Linked DNA regions of Undibacterium sp. 5I1. The protein of the gene in region 2 interacts with the protein of the main gene of each other region in a pairwise test. Links are inferred from orthologs where the notes say so. Each region holds a gene or a part of one and is shown on either strand. Other genes may lie near its edges.

Region 1 (11,357 bases), 1.0 Mb from region 2 along the record:
GTTTGTATTGCCTTACTAGGGATCGCCTTATACCTGCAACTGGTTGAAAAAATGCTGCCCTGCCCTTTGTGTGTAATGCAGCGCTATGCATTTGTTATGGTCGCCTTGTTTTGCCTGCTAGCGCTGGCATTGCCCGATGTTGGGCGTCGGCTCGCCAGTGCAATGGCGCTGACCGCATCGGCTTTCGGACTAGGCGTTGCTGCTTACCATGTGTGGATATTAGCCAATCCGCAATTAACTTGCGGTATCGATCCGCTGGAAACATCGCTGAATAAGATTTTTCCGGCCAAGCTGCTGCCGACGATGTTCCGAGCGGATGGCATATGCGAAACACCTTATGAACCGATTTTGGGTTTATCCATACCAGCGTGGTCAGCCGTATGGTTTGGCACTTTTTCAATTGCGCTCTTGGTTATCCTTATTCAAAACCGTAAAGCGCAAAGGCGCCATTTATTTAGAAGTCTGCGGTGATTAGTTCATATTGAAAACAGGCTTGCCAGTTTTAGAATTACGATCTACATCATTAGCGCAATATCACAAAAAATCTCGACTATATTACCCACCAAGCAGCAAGCGAACAGATACCGACATGTCGATTTCTATAGCAACTTTTTTACTGAATCGGACATAAAAATGGAATGGATTAAAGAAGGCATCACGCTTGCCGACTGCCAAAAAGCAGGCCCTCTGGATTTGATCGACACTCGCATTTTATTGATGCATGCACTAGGCTTAAGCCGGATACAACTGGTCACCCAGTCGGAGATGCAGCTCACCGCTGCGCAAGCGCAGCTAGTCGGCGATCTGCTGCAACGTCGTTATGATGGTGAGCCAATTGCCTATCTGATCGGTGAGCGAGAATTTTTTGGTTTGCCTTTCCACATCACTGCAGATGTTTTAATCCCCCGACCAGATACAGAATTATTAGTCGAGCTGGCAATTCAGCATACGCCGCAAAATAGTCGCGTTCTGGATATGGGTACAGGCTCGGGCGCAATCGCGATTGCAATTGCACATCAACGGCGTGATACGCATGTCAGCGCAACGGATATCAGCGCAGCTGCGGTAGCAGTAGCACAAAAAAATGCTGGCAGAAATGTCCCTGACGCGAACATGCATATTTGTGAAAGTGACTGGTATAGCGCACTCGCAGGTCAGCATTTTCATACGATCGTAGCCAATCCGCCTTATATCCAAAAAGATGATCTTCATCTGAGTCAGGGCGATTTGCGCTTTGAGCCGACGGTCGCTTTGACCGACCATGCAGATGGTTTAACTAACTATCGGCATATCATCAAGAATGCAGCAGAACATCTGCATCCTCAAGGCTGGCTGCTGATGGAGCATGGCTACAACCAAGCGCAAGCGGTACGTGATTTATTGACACAGCATGGTTTTATTGAGGTGCAAAGCTGGCTTGATTTATCGGGAATCGATCGCGTCAGTGGCGGTCGCCTGAAGTAAGCAAGCGGTAATTCAGTCGTAACTCCCGCCGCAAAAGTATCCTCAGATATTGCCAGGATGCTCAGGATTACGTAGCGATAATCTAATCTCTACGCACAATCCGCCGTCCTTGCGATTGGAGGCTGAAATACTACCACCATGGGCGAGGATGACGCGCTGAGCGATGGCTAGGCCCAAGCCATAACCATCATCACCCCGGGTATTGGGGCTGTTGTTGGTACTGTTATTGACGTTACTATCGAGCTCTGTACTAAGGCTAGTATTTAAACTAGAGGTCGAGTTACTACCGCGATAAAAAGGCTCAAAAATCGCCTGCAACTCATCCTCTGGTACGCCTTGTCCTTGATCCAATATACGGATCAATAACTCCTGGTCCGCTGATAACAACTGCACCTCAAAAGTAATGATGCCAAGCTTGGCAGTATGTTTGATTGCATTACGGACGACATTTTCAAGGGCGCGATACAGCAATTCATAGCGCCCTTGCAGCATAATGTTGCCACCCAAGGTGACACTCGAAAAAACCAATTGCTTGTGTTTGGACTCTGCCTCAAATCCTGCGTTATCCACCACTTCCGCCAGCAATTCATCAATCTGAATCGCGTCCATGCTAGCCATGACACCAGCCTCAATCCGCGACAAGGTGAGTAACTCCCCCACCAGCTTATCCATCCTTACCGCTTCGCGCTCTACCCGCTCCATGGTGGCCTCGACGCGCTCCGGCTGTTGGCGCGCTAATCCGATCGCCGCTTGCAAACGAGCCAGAGGTGAACGCAACTCGTGCGATACATCGTGCAACAGCCGGCGCTGACTTTCCATTAATTTGGAAAGCTGTTCTGCCATATTGTCAAATTCACGCCCCAGATCAGCCAACTCATCGCGCCGTCGTCCCATGCTACTGCCAACCCGTGTTTGTAAATTACCCGCAGCCAAAGAGAGAAAAGCAGAACGCAAATTACGAATAGGTTTGGAGGTGTACCAGGCCAGCAAAGCGGCAAATAACAGACTAACGATTAAGGCGGCCACCATGGGAACAAACGCAGAAAACCCATCAGGTGGATAAGCTGAATGCAGCCGGTGGCGACGTAAATGCGGCGGCAAATTGTCGTCCTGCTCTGGCCACATTCTCAGCTGATCCGGGTTCGGCGGAACGTACGATTCTGTCGTGGAACTAGCACTACTAGCACTAGCGCCAGTTTCAAGATGCAATTGCATGTGTTCACGAATTCCCGCAGCGAGCATCGCTTGTTCGCTTTGATGTCGCAGCGATAGAGTAACGCCAATCCCGACAATACCCGTGACTTGTGCCAGCCAGATAAAAAAGAAAAACTTCCAGAACAGACGCCCCACCGCCTACTCCTTAGTCAGCAAGTAACCTTGACGATAGACGGTCTGAATGATCGTACGTCCATCAATTAGAGGGCCAAATTTTTGGCGGATGCTGCTGATATGGACATCGATATTACGATCAAATCGCGCGAGCGGACGACCCAATCCCTGTTCTGATAAATCCGTTTTGCTGACGGTATGACCAGCATTTTTTGCCAGTACCTCCAATAAGCTGAACTCTGTACTGGTCAAATCCAGATGCTTGCCATCCCAATCTGCGCGACGCTGCGCCTGCCAGATCGTTAATGAACCAATGACCAGCGGATGCGCCTGCGCTTCGGTACCGGCAACGACTTGTGTACGTCGCAAAATCGCACGAATCCTTGCCAGCAATTCACGCGGGGTGCATGGCTTGGGGACATAATCATCTGCGCCCAATTCCAGACCGATAATGCGATCGACGTCATCGCCTTTAGCGGTCAACATCAAGACGGGCAAACGACTTTCTGCACGAATCCGTCGCAAAGCCTCAATCCCGTTCATACGCGGCATCATTACATCCAGCACCATAATGGCGTAATCCCCCATTAAAGCTTCTGCAACGGCTCGTTCGCCATCATGCACGGTCGTAATGAGATAGCCTTCACGCTCTAGGTATTCTTTGAGCATATCAACTAATTCAACATCATCATCTGCGAGTAAAACTTGGGTCATGTAAAACCTTGTTGTAAAGCGTGGCGTTGAAGGTGGCTAACAGAGTGGCTTATAGAGTGACTTTTAGGGCGGCGGCAAGAATATGATAGGACACATCGCCACCTGTGTGGAGCAGCTTGTACCGAGGCAAACTAAATTCGCTAAACGAAATCATCGAATTATCCTAAAAACGGCAGCTGAGGAGCCGAAAAAGGGGCAATCAGGTTCGTAGTGCTCTCACCAAAACCGTGACGCTGAAAACACTGAAATGATTCAATTGAATCAAATACTAATTAGTACTGACAAGTACTGACAAGCGGTCAACTGCCTTTTGTAGGATTATCATACCTAAAATACCGACTCGGCTAGGATTAGGCAACGATGATTTACCCAGTTTTACAGCAAATACTTGCCTCACGGACAAACTATCATCGATATCCAATATCGGTTTCCGGCAATCCGGCGTAGAAAAAAACTAGATTTTGTCCCGCTCGCACCTTGAAGTCGCTTGCTTATAGCCATCATTCAAAAAATAAAACCTACACATACTGAGGGTAGGTATATCAATATAAAAATGAATTGTCCATATCTTAATTGGACAATACGTGATTATTTTTAGATACTCCCTATATTATTCATATTATCGGCTTGACTACTGCGACTACAGCGTGATGTCAAGACTGGTGCAATCACACAGAGCGCGTATCATCTGCGACTTGATTTTAATTCTCAGAGTTTATCTCTCATACCATTATTTATGCTGCCTTCCATCGAACAACGTCTCGCCCTAGAACTTGCCGCCAAACCAGTACAAGTGGCTGCTGCTATTGCCCTGCTGGATGAAGGCGCGACCGTGCCTTTTATTGCGCGTTATCGCAAAGAGGCGACCGGCGGTTTGGACGATATCCAATTGCGCTTGTTAGAAGAGCGTCTGCGCTATCTGCGCGAGCTCGAAGACCGTCGCTCTGCGATCATTTCTTCGATTGAAGAACAAGGCAAGATGACCCCGGTGCTGCTCGATGCAATCACGCATGCCGAAGACAAAACCCGACTCGAAGATTTATATTTGCCGTACAAACTCAAGCGCCGCACCAAGGCACAGATTGCAATTGAAGCGGGCTTGCAAGATTTGGCCGATGCCTTGCTGGCTGACCCGGGCAAGAATCCAGAAGAAGAAGCTGCCGCCTATTTAAAAGCGCCCTTCAGCACCAGCAATGGCGACAATCCGGGCGTGGCCGATACCAAGGCAGCGCTTGATGGTGCACGCCAGATTCTGATGGAACGCTTTGCCGAAGATGCGTCCTTATTGCAAGCGATCCGCGAATACCTGCTGGACCACGGCATTGTCGAATCCAAAGTCGTCGCAGGTAAGGAAGAAGCTGGCGCCAAGTTTGCCGACTATTTCGATTACTCCGAAACCTTGGGCACCATTCCATCACACCGCGCCCTAGCGATGTTCCGCGGACGCCGCGAAGAAATGCTGGCGGTCACTTTGCGCCTGGATACAGAAGAAGAAAAGCCAAAATGGGATGCGCCGCTCAATCCTTGTGAAAGCCGTATCGCCGCTAAGTTTGGCGTCAGCAATATCGGTCGCCCTGCCGACAAATGGTTAGCCGACACGGTGCGCTGGAGCTGGCGCGTCAAAGTATTTATGCATCTGGAAACCGAATTGATGGGCAATCTGCGTGAGAAGGCTGAAGTCGAAGCGATTCACGTATTTGCCTTGAATTTAAAAGCCCTGTTGCTGGCCGCCCCGGCTGGGCCACGCGCCACTATGGGACTCGATCCCGGTCTGCGTACTGGCGTCAAAGTGGCGATCGTTGATGCCACTGGCAAGGTCATGGAATACGCCACCATTTATCCGCATCAGCCGCGTAACGATTGGGATGGATCACTGCATGTATTGGCGCAGTTGGCGGCGAAACATAATGTCTCTTTAATCTCGATTGGTAACGGCACTGCGTCGCGTGAAACCGACAAACTCGCGCAAGATTTAATCAAGCTAAAGCCTGAACTCAAACTGACGAAAATCGTGGTATCAGAAGCCGGAGCATCGGTGTATTCCGCGTCAGAATTTGCGTCGAAAGAACTACCGGATTTAGATGTATCCATTCGTGGCGCGGTATCCATTGCGCGTCGCTTGCAAGACCCGCTTGCAGAGCTGGTGAAGATCGATCCGAAGTCGATAGGCGTCGGTCAGTATCAGCATGATGTCGGCCAATCGCAACTCGCCCGTTCGCTCGATGCGGTGGTGGAAGATTGCGTCAATGCGGTCGGTGTCGATGTCAATACAGCCTCTGCACCGTTGTTGGCACGTGTGTCGGGTTTGTCGTCGTCAGTGGCGCAAAGTATCGTGAATTATCGTGATGCCAAAGGCATGTTCACCTCGCGTGCCGATCTGCGGTCAGTGCCGCGCCTAGGTGATAAAACATTTGAACAAGCGGCTGGATTCTTGCGCGTGATGGGCGGAAATAATCCACTCGATGCGTCAGCAGTTCATCCTGAATCCTATCCATTGGTGGAAAAAATCCTGGCGGATATCAAGAGAGATGTCGCAGGTGTAATCGGTGATGAACGCTTGCTGAAATCACTCAATCCGGCAAAATATGCAGACGAACAATTCGGTATCCCGACCATTACCGATATTTTGAAAGAACTGGAAAAACCAGGCCGCGATCCTCGCCCTGAATTCACCACAGCGACCTTCAAAGACGGCGTCGAAGAAATCCGCGATCTGCGTCCCGACATGATATTGGAAGGTGTAGTCACCAACGTCGCAGCATTCGGTGCGTTTGTCGATATTGGCGTGCATCAAGATGGATTAGTGCACATTTCTGCACTCTCCAACACCTTTGTCAAAGACCCTCATACCGTCGTCAAAGCGGGACAAGTCGTCAAAGTAAAAGTGCTGGAAGTCGATGAAAAGCGCAAGCGTATTGCGCTGACCATGCGACTGACTGACTCTGCGCCACAACCAGGCAGCACGCCAGAGCAAAAAGCAGATCGTAATGACGCAAAACGTCTGGATCAGCATCGCCAGCGATCGCCGGCCCCAGCCGCACCAAGCACGGGCAGCAGCGCGATGGCGGCCGCTTTTGCCAAGCTGCGTTCATAGTTAGACTGAAATAGAAACTGAGGCAAAGCCCAATATACTCCCCTTATTTTTTATAAAAATAGGCTGATCGTCCAGACTTTATTAGGACGATCTAAATATACAAGAGGGGAGTATATTTATTTGCATAGTATGCCTTTGTCGATTACCTGATCAAAAAAATCGTATCAAGATCAAGTGTTCCTCACATATCCAGCATAAAAAAAACCACGCGGGCTAACAGGCAGAGCATTTTTGCGGAAGTCCTATTTCCTTTATAATGACGCCATATTGTTAACCAAGGAATAGCCATGAGCGACGTTCAAGCCTGGATCAAAGAAACCGTAACCCAAAACCCTATCGTACTGTTCATGAAAGGTACTGCGCAATTTCCACAGTGCGGCTTTTCTGGACGTGCCATCCAATTGCTAAAAACCTCCGGCGCAACAAATTTGGTCACGATCAATGTACTAGAAGACCCAGCGGTACGCCAAGGGATAAAAGATTTTTCTAACTGGCCAACCGTACCGCAGTTGTACGTCAACGGCGAATTCATCGGCGGCTCCGACATCATGAATGAGATGTTTGAAAACGGCGAACTACAAGCCTTGATCAAAGCCTGATTTACTTTAGCATCGTCATCATCCCAATATGCCAACACCCCAACGCCTGATTATCGCCATCACTGGCGCCACAGGCGCGGTGTATGGCGTGCGTTTGCTACAAGCTATCCGCGACTTGCCGCAGATAGAGAGCCACCTACTGATTTCTGAAGCCGGCACATTGACGCTGCATCAAGAATTAGAAATGCGCCGCAAAGACGTTGAAGCACTGGCAGATGTTGTGCATAACGTGCGTGACGTGGGTGCTAGCATCGCTAGCGGTTCGTTTCAATCGGACGGCATGGTCATCGCACCATGCTCGATGAAAACTCTGGCCTCCGTCGCCCACGGCATGGCAGATAATCTGATCACCCGCGCTGCCGATGTCGTCCTCAAAGAACGCCGCCGGTTGGTATTGATGGTGCGCGAAACGCCATTCAATCTGGCGCACTTACGCAATATGACTGCCGTTACAGAAATGGGCGGCATCATCTTCCCCCCGCTTCCCAGCTTTTATCACAAACCTGCCAGCATTGACGAGATGGTGCAACACACCACTGCCAGAGTATTAGACCTGTTTAGCATAGCGACCGAACTGGCACCCCGCTGGAGCGGCATGAAGTCAGGAACAGAATAATTATCTGCTCAACCTGATACTCGTTTGAAATCCTTATTAAAATGAAATTAGTGTTGGTATAATGAAAACGAAATTTCAAGTTAATGCTCTATAACTTGACTTCAACCCAGATTTTCCATTGGAACAGCGACAAGTGTGCCTTTGGCGGACTGACTGGGTAGACGCGACGACGACGCAAGCTGCATCTTGCTAGGAGGAGCAACAACGCCAGGCAGTTCGGCAAAGGTGCAATTGTCGCTGTAGCGGTCTAATGGAAAATCTGGGTTCAAAGTACCGCACTCGGAATCGACCAATTGGGATGTTCAACTTCCATGTATCAAACACTTTTAGCAAAGAGCAAATAAATGAACATCCATTTTTTAAAATTTGCAGTCACAAGCGTCGCGCTAGTAGTAGGGTTGGCAGCTTGCGGTGGTGGCAGCAGCAGTAGCAGCACTTCCGGGGGCGCTACCAGTAACCAGGATACGATTGCGCCTGTCGTCGTAGCGCCATCGGCAACGACCATCAAACTTGCCTTGGGGGAGACTGCAATTTCTTCTGCTGATGTGCGTCTCGCAGCGTTTTTATCCGGCGCCAAAGCGACTGACAATATCAGCGTGGTCGGTGCAATTACTAATAATGCGCCGAGCAGCTTTCCAATTGGTGACACCATCGTTACCTTCACCGCTAAAGATGCTGCCGGCAACGCTGGCACGGCGACATCCACAGTAACCATAGCGACAGCTGTGCAATCGCTGTTGGCTGGTAGCATAGGCGGTCTTGGAAATCTGGATGGCATTGGTCAAGCGGCGCGCTTCAATGATCCAAGCGGCGTTGCGCAAGATGCTAGCGGCAATGTGTATGTCATTGATAACTATACGATACGCAAAATCACGCCGTCTGGCGTGGTGAGCACATTGGCGGGTACCAAAGGTAGCGCCGGAAGTGTCGACGGCACTGGCGCTAGCGCGAAATTCAATTTCAGTACGCTATCGGGAATTACGGTTGATAGCAACGGCAACTTATATGTCACAGAAAATCAACTGATCAGAAAGATCTCATCCACTGGGGTTGTGACTACCTTAGTGTTACGTGCAGCTGCTGGTGATACTGCGTTGACGTCTATCGGGGAATTACGAGGCATCGCGGTAGATAAAAGCGGCTCACTGTATGTCGCCAATTACGGCTTCAATACTATTCTCAAAATAGCATCCGACGGCACGATATCTACCTTTGCGGGCAAGGCTAAAGCCGCAGGCGGTATTGACGGCACGGGTTCTGCTGCGCGATTTTATGATGTTGGAGCATTAACGATAGATCAAAACGGAACACTTTATGTTGCCGCATCAGGGTACGCTACTACAATCCGTAAGATAACATATGATGCGATAGTGACAACAATGAACTTAAGCTATACGAATATTACAAATACCGATGTTATCTACGTGGGTATAACCGCTGATAGCACGGGTAATTTATACACGATAGCTAGAGATTCCTCTAACCTGAATACGATTCTTAAAATCACACCAACCGGCATTGCCAGTTCTGTGTCTGTGCCGAGCAATGACTCTAGATCTTACGGCATCTCAGTAGATGCAACGGGCAATATCATTTTTGCGAACCAGCAATCAGGGACGATTAGCAAAATTAGTCCTGCGGGTGCGGCCACCGTGTTGGCCGGGGCGGCAGAAGTCAGAGGCTACGCTGATGGGGTTGGTAGTGCCGCACAATTTAACTTCAGCTTCTCGCCAAGCTACACCGCCGACACTGGCGGCGGCGCGGCGGTCGACGCTAGTGGCAATATTTATGTAGCCGATACACAAAATTACACCATTCGTAAAATCACCCCGGGTGGAGTAGTGAGCACATTTGCAGGCTCTGCTGGCCTTAAAGGAACCGTCAATGGTACCGGTACCTCAGCCAGATTCTCTGGCCCAAGGTCCATCGCCATAGACAATCGTGGCAATTTATACGTCACTGATTATAGCTTCACTCCTGGCGGCGCACCATACGGCGCTTTTGATCAGTATTCGAACTGCACGGTGAGGAAAATCACAGCAGCAGGTGAAGTGAGTATTTTTGCGGGAACACTTAGCCAGTACATTGGTAGCAGCAGATGCGACCCCCCATTCAACGCACCTGAGGGTATTGCTGTGGATAGTAGCGGTAACCTATTTGTCGCGGATAGATACAATCAAACAATATTCAAAATTACTTCAAATGGCGTCACCAGTACGTTTGTTGATCGCGTAGCATCTTCAAACTTTTATCAAACGCCTTTCGAGCTAGCAATCGATGTCAGCAATAATTTGTACCTAACCACAACTGCTGCACCTGGTATGACTGGTTTTGGTGGCACCGGTAGTGGGATCTTTAAGATATCGCCGACAGGAACTATTTCTAGTCTATCGAGCATTACTACCGCTGCTGGAATTGCCGTCGATTCTTCAGGGAACGTATTTCTAGCCGATCCCACTAAGAATAGCGTTAATAAAATAATACCATCTGGAGTAAGTAGCACTATAGTAGGCACAACTGGCGATGTCGGCATCCGCCTTGGGCAGTTGCCAGCTAACATCTGGCGACCAAAAGGTATTGCAATTACTAACACTGGATTGGTTGTTACAACTCCCGCAGCAGTACTTACTATACAGCCATAAAGTCGTCATTTTCTATCCTTAGTTCTTAATGGAAAATGATGTTTTAAATGAAAAAGCAGCATCTTTTTTTTATTAAAGATGCTGCTTTTCTGTATGATTTTCTTACTGTGATTTATTACCTGTTTTGGCAAAGCTGCCGCGAGGTCTTATATCAACAAAACTTAGGTAACTTCAGAAAGCGGGAAACTTTAACGAACATAAGCAATTATGAAATTTGGTTCTGCTAGAAACACAAAAGCCCTACGTGAAATTCACGTAGGGCTTTGCTTTTTGGTGCCGACTGCCGGAATCGAACTGGCCACCTGATGATTACAAGTCAACTGCTCTACCAAATGAGCTAAGTCGGCGAAACTATTTCAAAAATTAATTTTGCAATCAATCTCGAAGAACGAAATTATAGGCTATTTTATTATTTTAAGCGAGGGTTTTTCTGATTTTTTTTGTGGCTCTTGCGGACTTTCTGATTTAGGCGCTGAAGCAGACGCATTATTTTCTGCTTTTGTATTCACCGCAGCCAAGCCAAGCACTGGTTTGCTACTGGATGTCGCATGCAGCGCACTAGCTGGTGCTTTACTTAAGACAGGACCTGATTCTGATTGCTGTTGCAAAGCCTCGGATAAATCCACTTCAAACGCCATACCCTGACCGTTTTCACTGGCATAGACGGCTTGTACGTTTTCAACAGGAACATAGATGTCGCGTGAAATTCCGCCGAAGCGCGCTTTAAAAGTAACAGCCTCGTTGTCCATCTTAAGCCCACTAGTCGCGCCAAAACTGATGTTAAGAACAATCTCTCCATTACGCACAAACTCCATAGGAACCCGCGATGCGGCATTCACTTTGACTGCCATGTATGGAGTATAGCCATTATCAGTACACCATTCATAAATGGCACGCAT
Region 2 (11,499 bases):
TGGCGCTGACTTTAATCGTGTGATGGAACAAGTACGAACACGCTTGCATGCGCGTCCAGTAGCGCTGATGATCCCGGTCGGTACCGGTGATACTTTTTCTGCGGCGATTGATGTATTGCATCAACGCGTATTGACATGGGATGCCGCTGGCATGATGACTGCAAGTGATTTGCCGTCTGAGCTGGCTACGCAAGCAATAGATGCTTATGCCAATGTGGCTGCGATTGCGGCGGAAGCCAATGATGATCTGACAGAGGCATATCTGACAAATGACACGCTCACCCTTGCCGAGATTAAACAAGGCTTGCGCCAGATGACTTTGTCGCGTTCTGCTGTTCCGGTGCTGGCTGGTTCTGCTTATAAAAATGCAGGGATAGAGCCATTGCTGGATGCGGTGATTAACTGGTTGCCGTCACCGGATGACGTTGCTGCACCGACTGCGATATTGAATGATGTCGCCGTGCCAGTTGCGACAGGGGCGGCAGATCCACTTGCTGCGCTGATCTTTAAAGTGGTACATGACGAGCATGGTTCTTTGTCCTTTGTACGACTTTACGGCGGTACTTTGCATGAGGGCGATACGGTCTGGAATGCCAGTTTGCAGGCGCCTGTCAGGGTAGGGCGTTTGTATATTGTGCATGCCGATCGTCGCACTGGTGTGAGCCAGGCGGAGGCGGGCAGTATTATTGCTATCGCTGGTTTAAAAGATGTGCTGACAGGCCAGACTTTGTCGTCGAAAGTAGTGCCGCTGGTGTTAGAAACCATCCATGCCGGTGAACCTGTTGTAGCTCTTGCGATCGAGCCGGGTAATAGCAGCGATAGAGCAAAAATGATCACTGCGCTGGATCGCTTTCGTCGTGAAGATCCGTCTTTACGTCTGGAAGGCAATCCAGAAACCGGTGAAACCATTTTATGGGGCATGGGCGAGCTGCATCTGGATGTCGTGCTTGAAAGAGTGCGGCGCGAGGCCGGTGTAGAAGTCAAAGTCGGTGCGCCGCATGTGGCCTACAAAGAGACGATTGCAGGCCCGACGGTCGAGGTTGAGGGCAAAGTGTCTAAGCAAACTGGAGGCAAAGGGCAATATGCACGTGTTGTGATGAGGGTGGCGCTGTTTGATGGTGAGTTTGCATTTGAGAATGCCATTAAGGGCGGCGTAGTTCCCAATGTATATTTCCCTGCGGTAGAAAAAGGCATACGGCAGGCACTGGCGCAAGGTCCGCTTGGGCATCGCGTCACGGGCATCAAAGTCACTTTGCTGGACGGTGATTATCATGCGGTGGATAGCAGTGAAATGGCGTTTATGGTGGCGGCGAAAGAAGCCGTTTTATCCGGGCTGAAACTCGCTAATCCAGTCCTGTTAGAACCCGTCATGACAGTCACCGTTGATGCACCAGCGACCAATGCCGGTGATGTGATCGGTGATCTGCAACGTCGTAATGGCCGGGTGCTGGGTATAGAGGAACATACAGGCCAGGTAGAAGTTGTGGCTGATGTCCCGCTCAAGAAATTGTTCGGGCATACGACCGATCTGCGATCTCTGTCGCAAGGCCGGGCTTTTGCCAGCGCTGTGTATGCCAGACATGCGGCAATTGCTCATCAAGCGCATGGTCAACCTCAAACCCATGATGAGCGAGACGCAGTTGTTGCATAGGAAGTGTTAAGGAAGGTAGAGGCGCTTGCTTTTACCTTCCTTTTTTGGTGGTTGATAGCCGTAAAATTATTGGCTCTTAATTGAGCTGACTTTCCTAGTCATCTTCAGTCGGAGCTATATCTAGTTAGTCCGTGTGAGTGCTAAATTAGTCAGAGATTTGGGGTATTTTTCGATCCATACCCATGCTGCGAGGGTTACTTCTGATCCAAGAAAAATAACTTTCATATGGAGTGACAATAAGTCTTGGCAATATTTTTTCAGATGCTAGTTTTACGGTAGGAATTCCAACCGATGAGCGATGCACTCTAAGAAAATGTATTCCAGCATTTGGGATATGTACGTCAAACAACGCTAGCTCTTTTTCATCTTTGAATTCTCCGATGATATCGCACTGTTTATCGACGACAATTACAATCAATTCATCTCCGCTAACTAAGTCAGTAAAGGAAGTGTCTCCGATGTCACGCTTAAAATTATTTTCATATAGAAATTTATTGTATGTGAGTATTCCTACCCGTGCAAATTTTGCATCCTTTGGAAACATGTAAAGACTTGAAGGTGGATTATTTGAAAAATCCTTTATCCCATTAGAGAAAGTAGCAAATATTTCACGCCAATTTATACCGAATTCAGTATTTGGACTTACTTCAAAAAAATGGCTTTTCTCGGAGTCAAAATTCCCCGTGAGTTTCCCGTTCAGCCGAAAAAAACTAATGATTAACGGGTCTATATTTGACTCGTTATAAGTTTTATTTTCATCATTTTTGATATCTAAGAAAAGCGACAGCTTTTGGTCTAGATTAATTGTCTGAGTTGGATTTTCTTGATATGTTGCACACCCAGAAACAGCGCAAAGAAGCACCGTTGGGAATACATGTGCAAGCAATCTTAGGTTCAAAAAACGGTCACGCATCTTATTTTCTCTGGGAAGGATTAATTTTTTAAGGTAACAGTTTTACTTTAAAAGAACATCTGAGGGCCTTAAAAAATTCGTTATAAATGATCGGAAGCAAATTGGAAATCTGCTTTTCGAAAACAAGGTCTAATCTTACACAACATGATATGTGCGTGAAAATTAATAACTCTATTGGTTTGCATTTTATAAATTAACTTAGCAATCTTGATATCTATCTTACCTAGTCGTTTTCGCTAGGCAGCTGGAAATAAGAGAAATCTTTCAACTTTATTTGCCGTACATTTTTTGTACTGAGCTCGATTTCATAATAGATTGCAAAATATCGAATTACACTGAATTACATGCAATTTCAGGATATCGCCGCATAGCTTGGTAGAATGCCGCTCCACACTACCGTCTGGTGTTATTTGTTTTTGTAAAAATCATTCATGTCTCGTTCTGTCATTAAGTATTTTGTCCCCACGATTTTGGCTGTTGCCTGCGCTGTTTTTTTCTTGTCAGCATGTTCTTCTGCGGCATCAACTTCTACTCCAACTGCGTTGGCAAAAACCATAGGTGATGGCCCTTACCAGTTAAGCGTCACGTTTGAATCTACCGATGATGCTGTCTTTGATTGTGCTGCTGAGCTGGTTGATAAAGAGCAGGTTGTCGCTACGATGACGTCCACTTTAACTACCAACGCGCCCGGCGTCATCAGAGCACTGGCGTTTACCCAGACCATCGATCATGCCAGTGAACACACCGATGCTTTTATCGAGGCTTTTAAACAATGCCAGGGTAATCTTGCGCTCGGCGGGAATAGTTTTAGCTGGTCATTAAGCCGCAGCTTATCGAAGTAGTGATTGCTTAAAATAAAACGTCAAAAACAGATGTCCAATCAGAATGAGGTCTCCAGCATGAAAATGCTTGGTAAGCCGCAGAATGTATAGACAAAGGATTTTGTTTTTTATCTATCAACTAATTGAATTTTTTTGTAAAAAATTGTCTCTTAGGCGTTGAATGCAGTTCAGAACAGCCTGCATGTGAAGCATACAAACGGCACTCAGAGTATGCTCTAAGCTCCGGCCACAAATAGATTTCGTGGCATTCATCCAGGAGCTTGCATGCTAGAAGCACCAATCCCGAGTAACGATGCAGATCGCTTGCAAGAGCTGCGGGATTTATGTGTATTGGATACGCCAAAAGAGTATCGTTTTGATCGGCTTACCTTGTTGGCGCAACGCCTGTTCAGGGTAGAAATAGCGATGATTAACCTGGTAGATCAAGACCGCGTGTGGATCAAATCTACCGTTGGGCTAGACGTACAAGAAGCGCCTCGCAACACTTCGTTCTGCGGCCATACTATTCTGAATGCTCAGCCGCTGGTTGTGCGTGATACTTTGACCGACCCTCGGTTTAGCGACAATCCTGCCGTTACCGGCGAACCCTATATTCGTTTTTATGCAGGCCAGCCTTTGCGTAGTCCGAACGGTTTTCGGATTGGCAGTCTATGTTTGGTGCATAGCCAGCCACGGGATTTCGACAGCGCCGATGAAGAGAGCTTACGCACTCTGGCACAGTTGGTCGAAGTAGAATTACAAGCCAATGTGTTAGTCAAAAAACTGGCGCTTGCCGAAGATAGCGCAGCCCGCCTCAACACCATCGCCCGTCAGTTTGAACAATTATCCTTGGTCGCACGCTACACCGATAATGGCGTGATTATTAACAATGCACGAGGCGAGGCTGAGTGGGTCAACACGACTTTTACCAAGATGTCGGGCTACAGCCTGCACGAAATGATGGGGCAAAAGCCTAACCGCATTTTGCATGGGCCTGGCACAGACCGCGCCACCGTGGATTACATCATGACTTGCCTGGCGCAAGCGGTCGAATGCAAGACGGAGATTTTGCATTACAACAAGCAAGGGAAGGCGTATTGGATCAGTCTGAATATGCAACCCGTGTTTGATCAGGCCAACCAGCTAAGTCACTTTATTGCGATCCAAACCGACATCACCGAGCGTCGGGAAAATGAACAAAAAATTCGTAGCAGCGAAGCCTTGCTGCAATCTGCGGCGCGTCTGGCAGGCGTCGGTGCCTGGGGCGTTAATCTGCTTACATCAGAAGTGACCTGGTCTGATCAGACGTGTTTGATTCATGACACAGAGCCGGGATTCCAGCCGACACTAGAACAAGCGATTAATTTCTATTTACCCCATGTTCGCCCCATCGTCCAAGAGGCAATCCAAAAAGCAATTGATAGCGGGAATGGTTTTGAAATTGAATTCCCGCTCACCACAGCAAAAAACCGTGCGATCTGGTGTCGCTCTGTCGGCGAAGTCGTGTATGAAAATCAGCAAGCGGTACGCATGATAGGGACTTTTCAGGATGTGACGGAGAGTCGCATGATGGATACGATTAAAACTGAATTCATTTCTATGGTGAGCCATGAATTACGCACACCGCTGACGTCGATACGCGGGTCTTTAAGTTTGCTGGAATCTGGCGTCATCGGCGCATTGCCAGAAAAGGCAGAACAGCTCATCAAAGTGGCGCACCGCAATAGCAAACGCTTGCTGGCCTTGGTCAATGATATTCTGGATATGAACAAATTGTCGGCGGGCGCTTTGATCCTGAATCTGCAAAGGCACGACTTGATATTGCTCGCGCAGCAGTCGATAGAAGCCAATCAGGCCTATGCCGATGAGTTTCAGGTGAGCATTGATTTTAATAGCGACTTACCGGCGGCAATGGTCGATGCCGACGCCGGACGCTTGCTGCAAGTATTTGCCAATTTAATTTCTAATGCGATCAAATTCTCTTCGGCGCAGATGGCGATCAAGATCATGATTGATTTGCATGACGGTGCTTATCGGGTGCAAGTGATTGATCAAGGCTGCGGTATTCCTGAACTATTCAAACCAAAGATTTTTGGCCAGTTTGCGCAGGCCGATAACAGCAGCACCCGCAACCAAGGCGGTACAGGTCTGGGCTTGCACATCAGCAAAACCTTGATAGAAAAAATGGGCGGCAGGATAGGTTTTGACAGTATCGAGGGCGAGGGCACGAGGTTTTGGTTTTGCTTGCCGATGTTGGCTTTGTGATGAATTGAAACTGGTGTTTAATAAGTAGAAGCTCCTCCAAAATTAAAGGTCCAATGATAATGCGGCTTCTGGCATGAAAAGCTTCCAGAAGCCGCATTATCATTGGACGATCTAAATTTAATTTAATTTAATTGAATTTGATAAATTATTTTCAGAAAAACGATCAAATTTGTTCCAGCGCAATCAGCTCCTGCACTGTCTGGCGACGACGAATCTGCTTGATCTGGTCGCCATCGACCAATACTTCGGGTATCAGCGGGCGGCTATTGTAGTTGGATGACATGCTGGCACCATAAGCGCCAGTGTCATGGAATACCAGCAAATCGCCGATCTCACATGCAGGCAAATCTTGGGTAGTGACGACGCCGCCATCTTCTTGGGTGAATACATCGCCGGATTCACATAGTGGGCCAGCAACGACAGTGGCTTTTAAGTCCATCGTGCGTGGCGTGCCATCCGCAGCGTGGGCGCTGATACGGTGGTAGCTGCCATACATCGCGGGACGTGCCAGATCGTTAAAGCCTGCATCAACTAAGGCGAAGAAGTTATTGCCGACTTGTTTTTGCGCACGCAGTTCAGAGATCAGGATGCCTGATTGTGCGACCAAAAAACGCCCGGGCTCAATTTCCATGCTGATGCCGTGACCCAGATGCGCCTCAATTTGCTCGCGCGCTTTCGCCCAAATCTGGAAGTAATGATCGGTATCTACCACCGCTTCACCATCACGGTAAGGAATAGATAATCCACCGCCAATGGAGATGGCCGACATATCGCAAGCACAAGTTTTAACCTGAGCAATCATCGCATCGCAGACGCTTTGCAAATGATCGTAATCCACGCCAGAGCCAATATGCATATGCAAGCCAACCAGCGTTAGTTTATAGTGCGCGATCAGTGCCAGGCTCTCTGCCAGATGCTCATACCAGATACCGTGTTTGCTTTGTTCGCCACCGGTATTGGTTTTGCGGCTGTGGCCATGACCAAAGCCAGGGTTAATCCGCAACCAGACCGCATGACCGGGATGGGCTTGCCCTAACTGCTCCAGCATTTGAGGTGAGCCGCAATTGACCGGGATGTTCAGCTCTACCACACGCTTTAAGGCATGCTTGTCCAGTAAATCAGCGGTAAAAACGATGGGCGCATGCTTTGCTTGCGCATCTGGAACATAGCCAGCGGCCAGCGCCCGCTCTACTTCCCCTAGCGAGACTGCATCAACCATGACGCCTTCTTCCCGCATCAGGCTCAGAAGATGAATATTGCTTGAGGCTTTTTGCGCAAAACGGATGACATCAAACTGGCGCAAACGGGCGATTTGCTGGCGAATGATGTTAGCGTCATAAGCCCAGCAAGGAGTCTGGAATTGTTGCGCAATGCGGGCGATCTGCTGATGAGAAATCATAGTATTTTCTTTAAAAGATTAGGTAAATTTGATTTACACTGTAACAAGTAAGCACACTCTTTTAAAGAGCATTCCATCAGCAAAATAGGGCGATTGCAATGGATTGGCTTGAATATCATGGCAGACACCTATCAAACCTGTGGCAAGCGCTGACGATCATTAAGTAACCAGAAAATCGTGACCAAAAATTCGTGACTCAAAAATCGTGACCCAAAAAATCGATAACTTTGACCAAAAAATTCTACAGCTCTTGCAGCAAGATGCCCGCATGACGCACGCAGAAATTGGTCGTCAAATCCATCTGAGCCAACCGGCTGTGTCCGAACGCATCAAACGGCTGGAAAGCGCCCAGGTAATCCGTGGTTACCGCGCTGATATCAATCCCAAAGCACTTGGCTACCAGATCACGGCGATGATACGTTTATCGACTCAGCAAGGTCGCCCCTATGCACAATACGTTGCCGACTGCCCGGAGATTATTGATTGCTATACCGTAACGGGTGAGGACGGGGCTGTGATGCGGGTACTGGCAACCGATGTCGAACATCTGCAACGCATCATCAATGCGCTGAACGCATTTGGCTCGACCTCGACCGCGATTGTGCTGACTACCCATGTGTCGGGCAAGACGATTTCTGCGCCATTAGATTTGTAATGCCGCCAGAAAATCCCTTCTGGCGTTAATTTTTAACTGAGGTGGAACTGAGGTATAACTGAGATTTCACTGATCAAGGAAAGCAAAAAATGAATGCAATCAAATTCGTCGCTATCGCTTTAATCCTGGCTGGCGTGCTGGGTTTAATTTATGGCGGCTTTAGCTATACCAAAGACAGCACAGCGTTAAAAGTAGGGCCAATTGAATTATCTGTAAAAGAAAAAGAAACCGTCAATGTACCAGTCTGGGCTGGCATTGGTGCGATTGTTGTTGGTGGTTTACTTTTGGTTTTTGGTGCCAAGAAGTAGTCGCTTGCTGCGCTATTAAAAGAGTCTTAGAAGACTAGCGTACAGATTATTCCAGTGCGCTAGTTTTTTTTGCTTTATGGATCACTGTATTAATGCGGTTGATGATCCCATTATCCTGGCTCGCTAAAATGGCGAAATGGATGTGATCGGTACTCAGTGGCTTGCGCAATACGGCAAACTTCACACCCGCTGGCAAGGCGGATTCTAGTGACAGTTTTGGGATTAAGTTGTTGATGATGCTTTCGATTTTGGTCGGGTTATCGCTACGATGTCCTACCAAAATAACATCGGTCCGCTTGTTAATTAATTTTTGTAATCGTGACGTAATTGAGTAGGTGTCTTCATCTACAGTGAACGCACTGTTTTTTTGTGCATCAAATTCATCTCCATAACTAGAGCCACGGATTATTCCAATTTTTTTACCTTTTAAATCTTGTATAGATTGGTATGGAAAAACGCTGTTGCTTAAGGTGATCATCCATACATAGCTTGTATATACAGGGTTAGAGAAGTGTAATGTCCGCAGGCGCTCTTTGGTCTTGGATAATCCAAAGGCTAAGCCCTCGCCTTGATTGAGATTTTTGAGTAAGCGGTTCCATGGATAGTGCCGTATTTCAAAGTTAACATCGAGTTCTTTTTCGACGTAATCCATCGTTTTGCGAAAAGTATCATTGACGGGAATTTGTGGATTTTGATCAGGGCTTGCTTCCGCCAGCAGCAAGACGACGCTACTCTTTTCTGACCAGGCAAAGCTGGGTATCAGTAATGTGAACAAACTACTGATTAGTTTTCGTCTACGTTGTTGCAATGTTATTTCAGTCAGCATATTAATTTGCAAGAGATAGTCAGCCACCATAATACGGCATCGGTCGTATAATGCGACTCTGTTGTGTACATCTCTGGTGGTTTCTTATGTTGGCGCCTTCTTCCCCGATCAAGTTCAGAATTTTTTCCGTTATTGCTGGCGTAGCTTTAATTACGCTGTGCGTCTTGTTTTATCAATCACTGTCAAATAAGGCGATTGTGCCGGACGTCACTTTTGTAAATCTGAAAGGTGAAAAAATTAGTGCGCAGAGTTTGCGCGGCAAAGTCGTCATGGTCAATTTTTGGGCGACTTCCTGCACTACTTGTGTCGCTGAGATGCCGCGTATGATAGAAACTTACAATAAGTATCACGTGCAAGGCTTGGAATTTGTAGCAGTTGCAATGAGCTACGATCCTCCTAACTATGTGCTCAATTACACGGAGACACGGCAGTTACCTTTTAACGTAGCTTTAGATATTGACGGCGCCTTAGCAAAAGCATTTGGTGAAGTTAAATTAACGCCAACGACCTATATCATCGACAAGCAAGGTAATATTCTTAAGCGTTATGTCGGAGAACCGTCCTTTACAGAGCTGCATGCCTTGTTAGAAAAAGCCTTGGCAGTTTAAAAAAAAATTGACGCCATTAAAAAAAAAGCTGCGACCTAAACGCAGCTTTTTTGTTTTAAGGATGCTTACGATCAGAGCTTTTTAACGACGACGCAACCGATCGAATAACCTGCACCAAACGAGCAAATCACACCGACTGCGCCACTGACCAAATCGTCCTGATACTTGTGAAAAGCGATGATGGAGCCTGCCGATGAAGTATTCGCATAGGTATCCAAAATTGTTGGCGATTCTTCCGCCGTTGCGTCGCGTCCAAGTATCATGCGGGCGATCAGCAGATTCATATTTAGATTAGCCTGGTGTAACCAGAAGCGTTGTACTTCAGGGATTTGTATCCCCGCTTTTTGTACCGTCGCTGTAATCGTTGCGGCTGCCATCGGACAAACTTCTTTAAATACTTTACGACCTTGCTGACGGAAAAGCTTATCGGGTTTGCCAATACCGGATTCGTCCGCACGGTTTAAGAAGCCGAAGTTGTTACGGATATTATTGGAGAACTGGGTTTTTAATTTAAGACCAATGATTTCAAACTGATCAGCGGACGTTGCCAGATCTGCGCGCTCTACCAAAATCGCAGTACATGCGTCACCAAAAATAAAATGACTGTCACGATCGCGCCAGTTTAAGTGGCCGCTGGTGATTTCTGGATTAACGACCAGCACAGCACGCGCCTGGCCGCTTTGTATGGCACTGACCGCAGCCTGAATACCAAAAGTGGCAGATGAGCAGGCAACATTCATATCAAAACCGTAACCATCAATGCCCAATGCGCTTTGCACTTCTACTGCAATAGCAGGGTAGGCGCGTTGCAAATTACTGCAAGCGACAATGACCGCATCGACATCGGCGGCAGTACGACCTGCGCGTTCTAACGCTTGTGTTGCTGCAATCACGGCCATTTCGCACATGATGGAAGGAGCTTCGTCACTGCGTTCTGGTATGCGCGGCGTCATACGATTGATGTCGAGCACGCCTTCTTTTTCCATGACAAAGCGTGCTTTAATGCCGGAGGCTTTTTCGATAAAGCCGACGCTGGATTCTTCTAATGCAGTTACTTCACCGCTGGCAATTGCCGTCGCATTTTGTGCATTAAATTGATTAACATAGGCATTGAAACTAGCGATTAATTCTTCATTACTGATAGATTGGGATGGAGTAAACAGACCAGTGCCGCTGATGACGACTTTATTCATTGGGACTTCATTCATCTCGATATCTTTCTTATAATAGTGTCGAAGCTGATGCACGACAAAGCGGCACAATTTTACACAAAATTGCCTGGTTTTAAGGAATTAGCCACGATAACTGATAAAACTAGAGCGCTTGTTCCAACCTTGGTGAGATCCGGTTCTTTAAATAGCTAACATTCTGCCAAGCGTATAATTTTGTATCATACAGCTAGTAACATCTGATTTGACTTGCAGAGAATTCATCGTTTGCCACACATAGAGGGAAAAGTATCATGTTGAGCGTCGCCCAAAAAGAGCAATTTATTCAGGATGGTTATTTGATCGTGCCGGACTTTAAATCTGCTGCCGAGATCGCTGCGCTGCGCGAACGCGCGGGTTTGATTGTGGAGCAGTTTGACACTGCTGAGAGCAAGTCCATCTTTACTACCCAAGAGCAAGAGAAATCGACAGACGACTATTTTTTAGGTTCGGCCGATAAGGTGCGCTGCTTTTTTGAGGAAGAGGCATTTGATCCGGACGGCGAACTGAAGCAGGATAAATCTTTATCGATCAACAAAATCGGCCACGCCTTGCATGATATCGATCCGGTTTTTATTGCTTTTTCACGTGATGCCAAGTTGGCGCAAGTGGCGCAGGATTTAGGTCTGGTGGAGCCGCAAATTTGGCAATCCATGTATATCTTTAAACAGCCAGGCATTGGTGGCGAAGTACGCTGGCATCAAGATGCTACTTACTTTGATACGACGCCAATCAGTGTGACTACGTTCTGGTTTGCGCTGGAGGATGCGTCTTTAGAAAACGGTTGTTTGTGGGCAGAACCGGGTGGACACAGAACTCCCTTGCGTGAACGTTTTATCCGTGAG

What was found.
Region 1: the proteins of lysA (region 2) and RGU72_RS18315 interact in binary tests that used the Escherichia coli proteins (3 or more experiments, as listed by UniProt). The link is inferred for Undibacterium sp. 5I1 from one-to-one orthologs.

What each region holds. Positions count from the first base shown.
Region 1 is NZ_JAVIWI010000001.1:4,166,107-4,177,463, reverse strand. The notes cover bases 1,663-4,518. They hold RGU72_RS18315 (response regulator transcription factor), read right to left. Parts: upstream 3,508-4,518; coding sequence 2,818-3,507; downstream 1,663-2,817. Other genes in these bases: RGU72_RS18310 (Tex family protein), read left to right, coding at 4,244-4,518; RGU72_RS18320 (ATP-binding protein), read right to left, coding at 1,663-2,814. Outside these bases: RGU72_RS18330 (disulfide bond formation protein B), read left to right, coding at 1-471; prmC (peptide chain release factor N(5)-glutamine methyltransferase), read left to right, coding at 634-1,464; more of RGU72_RS18320, read right to left, coding at 1,507-1,662; more of RGU72_RS18310, read left to right, coding at 4,519-6,601; grxD (Grx4 family monothiol glutaredoxin), read left to right, coding at 6,889-7,200; RGU72_RS18300 (UbiX family flavin prenyltransferase), read left to right, coding at 7,229-7,816; RGU72_RS18295 (hypothetical protein), read right to left, coding at 7,918-8,085; RGU72_RS18290 (HYR domain-containing protein), read left to right, coding at 8,161-10,458; RGU72_RS18280 (ClpXP protease specificity-enhancing factor), read right to left, coding at 10,860-11,357. UniProt on the Escherichia coli protein: Response regulator member of the two-component regulatory system CpxA/CpxR which responds to envelope stress response by activating expression of downstream genes including cpxP, degP, dsbA and ppiA.
Region 2 is NZ_JAVIWI010000001.1:3,140,882-3,152,380, reverse strand. Bases 4,932-7,929 are described here. They hold lysA (diaminopimelate decarboxylase), read right to left. Parts: upstream 7,050-7,929; coding sequence 5,814-7,049; downstream 4,932-5,813. Other genes in these bases: RGU72_RS13860 (hypothetical protein), read left to right, coding at 7,794-7,929; RGU72_RS13865 (Lrp/AsnC family transcriptional regulator), read left to right, coding at 7,255-7,704; RGU72_RS13875 (ATP-binding protein), read left to right, coding at 4,932-5,650. In the rest of the region: fusA (elongation factor G), read left to right, coding at 1-1,651; RGU72_RS13885 (hypothetical protein), read right to left, coding at 1,797-2,564; RGU72_RS13880 (hypothetical protein), read left to right, coding at 2,996-3,406; more of RGU72_RS13875, read left to right, coding at 3,671-4,931; more of RGU72_RS13860, read left to right, coding at 7,930-8,012; RGU72_RS13855 (substrate-binding periplasmic protein), read right to left, coding at 8,059-8,838; RGU72_RS13850 (TlpA disulfide reductase family protein), read left to right, coding at 8,925-9,446; RGU72_RS13845 (beta-ketoacyl-ACP synthase III), read right to left, coding at 9,518-10,639; RGU72_RS13840 (phytanoyl-CoA dioxygenase family protein), read left to right, coding at 10,909-11,499. UniProt on the Escherichia coli protein: Specifically catalyzes the decarboxylation of meso-diaminopimelate (meso-DAP) to L-lysine. Is not active against the DD- or LL-isomers of diaminopimelate.